DNA from 2 places in the Clostridioides sp. LIBA-7602 genome. Region 1 is predicted to be linked to the other one. Evidence: a T-box and tRNA genes for the amino acid it is inferred to sense, from the RefSeq annotation. Region 1 holds a T-box; the other holds one or more tRNA genes.
What was found. The T-box of region 1 lies ahead of metG (methionine--tRNA ligase). A T-box ahead of a tRNA ligase gene usually reads a tRNA of that ligase, here a tRNA-Met.

Region 1 (2,361 bases):
CCATTTACCATAATTAAATTAAGGATGGATATGGGAGCTCAAAATCCAAGTGAAATAATTTTTACAACCTTATTTGCAACCATTATATCTACAGTAATAGCGATAATAACATGTAAATTTTTTCAAAGAAGATATAGATAAAGGGGATGTAGATATATGGAAGTGTTTTCAAACTTACTTATACCAATAATAATTTTGTACATAGTAGTTTATGGTAAATATAAAAAAATAGATGTGTATGATAGTTTTGTAAAAGGGGCAATTGATGGGCTAAAGGCAGCATGGGATATTCTACCATATATAATAGGAATATTCCTGGCAATAGGAATATTCAAAACAGGTAAAGGTCTTGATATGTTAGAATGGTTATTTACACCAATAGCTAATATGATGAGTATACCAAAAGAATTAATAGGTCTAATAAGTGTAAAACCTTTATCTGGAAGTGGTGCTTTAGGTATGTATAGTGAACTTGCAAATAGGGTTGGAATAGGTAGTTTAGTAGAAAAAATGGGTGCTACAATTGTAGGTTCTTCTGAAACTATCTTTTATACAATGGCAATATACTATGGAAGTCTAAAGATAAAAAATACTAGGCATACATTGTCATGTGCTATGATTAGTCATGTAGCTGGTGTTATAGCAGCTGTTTTTATTTGCTATGTAATATTTGTATAATTTGTTGACAATGTGGGAAAAATTTTATAATATAGTGATTATATAGAAATAAATAGTAATATAAATTATAAGCTATGAAAAGAAGAGTAAATAAAGGTTTTTTCTATCAGAGAGCTAGGTTAGGTGAAAGCTAGTGTCAAAAGCTTTATTGAAGATGGTCTTGGAGCTTTTTATCTGAGCATATATGCTAGGATAAAACGGTTGGGCACGTTATAGTCTACTAAGATGTCTATAAAGTGAATTTCTACATTTCATGTGAAACATAATTATTATAGATGAATTAGGGTGGTACCGTGAATAATCTCGCCCCTATGTTAGCTCATAGGAGGCGATTTTTTATTATTTCAATGAAATATTTATAAAACTAGAACGATAAAAAAATTAGGAGGTAAATAATATGAGCAAACCGAGTTTTTATGTAACAACACCAATATACTATCCAAGTGGAGGATTACACATAGGTCATACTTATTCAACAGTAGCAGCAGATACGATAGCTAGATTTAAGCGTTTTTGTGGATACGATGTAAAGTTCTTAACAGGAACAGATGAGCATGGTGAAAAAATCCAAAAGAAAGCTATAGAACAAGGAATGTCAGAGATAGAATATCTTGATGGAATGATAAAAGATATAAAGGCTTTATGGAATACTATGGATATATCTTATGATGATTTTATAAGAACAACAGAAAAAAGACATACAGACATAATACAAAAAATATTTACTAAATTATATGAGCAAGGTGATATATATAAAGGAGAATATGAAGGTAGATATTGTACTCCTTGTGAAAGTTTCTGGACAGAATCTCAATTATTGGAAGGAAATAAATGCCCTGATTGTGGAAGAGAAACATATTTAGTGAAAGAAGAATCTTATTTCTTTAGACTATCTAAATATGAAGATAGATTAAAAGAGTTATTTAAGGATGATAGCTTCTGTTTCCCTGCTGCTAGAAAAAACGAAATGGTAGCAAACTTTTTAGATAAAGGATTAGAGGACTTAAGCGTAACAAGAACGACTTTTGACTGGGGTATAAAAGTTCCTTTTGATGAAAAACATGTAATTTATGTATGGGTAGATGCTTTATGTAATTACATAACAGCATTAGGATATATGACTGACAATGATGAAGAATTCAAAAAATATTGGCCTGCAAATGTTCAAATAGTAGGTAAAGAAATAGTGAGATTCCATACAATAATATGGCCAGCACTTTTAATGGCTTTAGGTTTAGAAGTTCCAAAGCAAGTATTTGGACATGGATGGATATTATTTGCTGATGATAAGATGAGTAAATCAAAAGGTAATGTGGTTTATCCAGAACCTATAATAGAAAGATATGGAATAGATACACTTAAATATTTCTTATTAAGAGAGTTTGCATTTGGACAAGATGGAAGTTATACTCATAGAAATTTTGTAACAAGAATAAATTATGACCTAGCAAATGATTTAGGAAACTTAATAAGCAGAACAGTAGCCATGGTTGAAAAGTATAATAATGGTATAATACCAACAGTAAAAGTTTCAACTGACTTTGATGCAGATTTAAAAGAGCAAGCTGTATCAACTAGAGAAAACTTTGAAGCTGAAATGGACAAAATGCAATTCCATGAAGCATTAGAGAGTGTATGGAAATTAGTTAGAAGAACTAATAAATATATAGATGAGACTATGCC
Region 2 (2,361 bases), 200 kb from region 1:
ACTTTTTAAGCATACTCTATTCTTCTCCTTTATTGTTTGTGTAATATTAAAGATTATAGACTAAAATACTTTATTTTTGAAGATGTTTAAGCAAGTTCCTTAATTAATAAGATAAATTTATAAATATAAGTAATTTTTAGACTGTGTAAACTCAATTTACCTCACTAAAATTAAGGCATTTTTTATGGAATTTCAGGCAAATTTATGTGAAAATTTCTACAATTGACTTGATTTTATACTGTTTTTTCTTATGTTTACATAATTATTTTCATCTTTACGTAAGATTTTATATATTTTTTTAATATCGTTCATACCCTAATCTATTTGTCTAGATACCCTCTTCACTACATCTGAAAGTTTTAAATGACCTAAATCCGCATAAGCTATAGCCAAGATTATTTTTACGACTCCATCTACCTCATCTAATTTATATGCTCTAGCATTTATTATTGTGTATTTTGGCATAAATTCTTCTAAATCTAGTGCAAGTTCATCAGATAAAGTCATATATTCATCAAATTTTTCTTCATCAGATAAGTTAACAGAATCATATTGTTCGCTTATAATAGTATCTAAGTAATTCAAATCTATACTCAACTGATATGCAATTACATCTTCCCTTTTTGTACTTTTACTTAAATCTTTTTCAACTTTAAATTTGCTATTTTTATCTATAGTTAATTTTAGTTCTTCGCTATCAACTATTTCATTTCCTATTATTATATACAAGTTTCTTACCTCCTAAATATAAAAACTTTTTTAATCAAAAATAAAACCTCTAGTAAAATTACTAGAGGTTTGCACTGGTGGGATTAACAGGGCTCGAACCTGTGACCCCCTGCTTGTAAGGCAGGTGCTCTCCCAGCTGAGCTATAATCCCTCGATGTTTATATGGTGCGCCCAAAGGGACTCGAACCCCTAACCTTCTGATTCGTAGTCAGACACTCTATCCAGTTGAGCTATGAGCGCATGTTTTATTGGAGGCGACACCCAGATTCGAACTGGGGATCAAGGAGTTGCAGTCCACTGCCTTACCACTTGGCTATGTCGCCACCTTTTTGGTGATCTATCCGCGACTCGAACGCGGGACACCCTGATTAAAAGTCAGGTGCTCTACCGACTGAGCTAATAGACCATATTAGTTGGGGTGGATAATGAGAGTCGAACTCACGACCTCCAGAGCCACAATCTGGCGCTCTAACCAACTGAGCTATACCCACCATGTATTCATAATTTAATGTGGTGGGCCATCAGGGACTCGAACCCCAGACCTACCGGTTATGAGCCGGGCGCTCTAACCAACTGAGCTAATGGCCCACATTAAATTTTAGTAGCGGTAATAGGAGTCGAACCTATGACCTTTCGGGTATGAACCGAACGCTCTAGCCAACTAAGCTATACCGCCATACTTTGGTGCCCAGAGGCGGAATCGAACCACCGACACGGGGATTTTCAGTCCCCTGCTCTACCGACTGAGCTATCTGGGCATCTGGCGGAGAGGGTGGGATTCGAACCCACGGCCCCTTTCGAAGTCACTGGTTTTCAAGACCAGCTCCTTAAACCACTCGGACACCTCTCCATTGGTGATCTATCCGCGACTCGAACGCGGGACACCCTGATTAAAAGTCAGGTGCTCTACCGACTGAGCTAATAGACCATGTTATTTGGCTGGGGATGCAGGACTCGAACCTACGCATACATGAGTCAAAGTCATGTGCCTTACCGACTTGGCTAATCCCCAATATATATGTGGTGAGCGCACAGGGATTCGAACCCCGGACACACGCCTTAGAAGGGCGTTGCTCTATCCAGCTGAGCTATGCACCCACATTACAATATAAACACAAAATTTGGAGCGGGAAACGAGATTCGAACTCGCGACTTCAACCTTGGCAAGGTTGCGCTCTACCACTGAACTATTCCCGCTCGTTTATTAAATTGAATAAAAAATGGTGCGGATGAAGGGAGTCGAACCCCCACGCCAATGGCGCTAGATCCTAAGTCTAGTGCGTCTGCCAATTCCGCCACATCCGCGCATTTTTTTGGTGGAGGATGGTGGATTCGAACCACCGAAGTCGATGACAACAGATTTACAGTCTGCCCCCTTTGGCCGCTCGGGAAATCCTCCGTATTAATTTTACATGGAGCTGGTGATAGGAATCGAACCTACAACCTGCTGATTACAAGTCAGCTGCTCTACCGTTGAGCCACACCAGCATTTTTTGTTTTGGCGACCTGGAAGGGGTTCGAACCCTCGACCTCCAGCGTGACAGGCTGGCATTCTAACCAACTGAACTACCAGGCCGCAAATGGTGGGACCAACAGGGCTCGAACCTGTGACCCCCTGCTTGTAAGGCAGGT

Region 2: it encodes a tRNA-Met, which carries the amino acid that the T-box ahead of metG (methionine--tRNA ligase) is inferred to sense. The anticodon was not compared.

The regions. Positions count from the first base shown of each region.
Region 1 covers NZ_CP196991.1:4,105,601-4,107,961, reverse strand. The annotation lists gene ACTG45_RS19055 (nucleoside recognition domain-containing protein) at 1-141, shown strand, start outside; gene ACTG45_RS19050 (spore maturation protein) at 157-678, shown strand; T-box leader at 744-992, shown strand; gene metG (methionine--tRNA ligase) at 1,076-2,361, shown strand, end outside.
Region 2 covers NZ_CP196991.1:37,666-40,026, reverse strand. The annotation lists gene ACTG45_RS00400 (pyruvate carboxylase) at 1-13, opposite strand, end outside; gene ACTG45_RS00395 (hypothetical protein) at 316-729, opposite strand; tRNA gene ACTG45_RS00390 (tRNA-Val) at 805-880, opposite strand; tRNA gene ACTG45_RS00385 (tRNA-Arg) at 893-969, opposite strand; tRNA gene ACTG45_RS00380 (tRNA-Cys) at 979-1,052, opposite strand; tRNA gene ACTG45_RS00375 (tRNA-Lys) at 1,060-1,135, opposite strand; tRNA gene ACTG45_RS00370 (tRNA-His) at 1,144-1,220, opposite strand; tRNA gene ACTG45_RS00365 (tRNA-Ile) at 1,241-1,317, opposite strand; tRNA gene ACTG45_RS00360 (tRNA-Met) at 1,332-1,405, opposite strand; tRNA gene ACTG45_RS00355 (tRNA-Phe) at 1,412-1,487, opposite strand; tRNA gene ACTG45_RS00350 (tRNA-Ser) at 1,491-1,579, opposite strand; tRNA gene ACTG45_RS00345 (tRNA-Lys) at 1,582-1,657, opposite strand; tRNA gene ACTG45_RS00340 (tRNA-Gln) at 1,666-1,741, opposite strand; tRNA gene ACTG45_RS00335 (tRNA-Arg) at 1,751-1,827, opposite strand; tRNA gene ACTG45_RS00330 (tRNA-Gly) at 1,852-1,926, opposite strand; tRNA gene ACTG45_RS00325 (tRNA-Leu) at 1,951-2,034, opposite strand; tRNA gene ACTG45_RS00320 (tRNA-Tyr) at 2,044-2,128, opposite strand; tRNA gene ACTG45_RS00315 (tRNA-Thr) at 2,143-2,217, opposite strand; tRNA gene ACTG45_RS00310 (tRNA-Asp) at 2,229-2,305, opposite strand; tRNA gene ACTG45_RS00305 (tRNA-Val) at 2,311-2,361, opposite strand, start outside.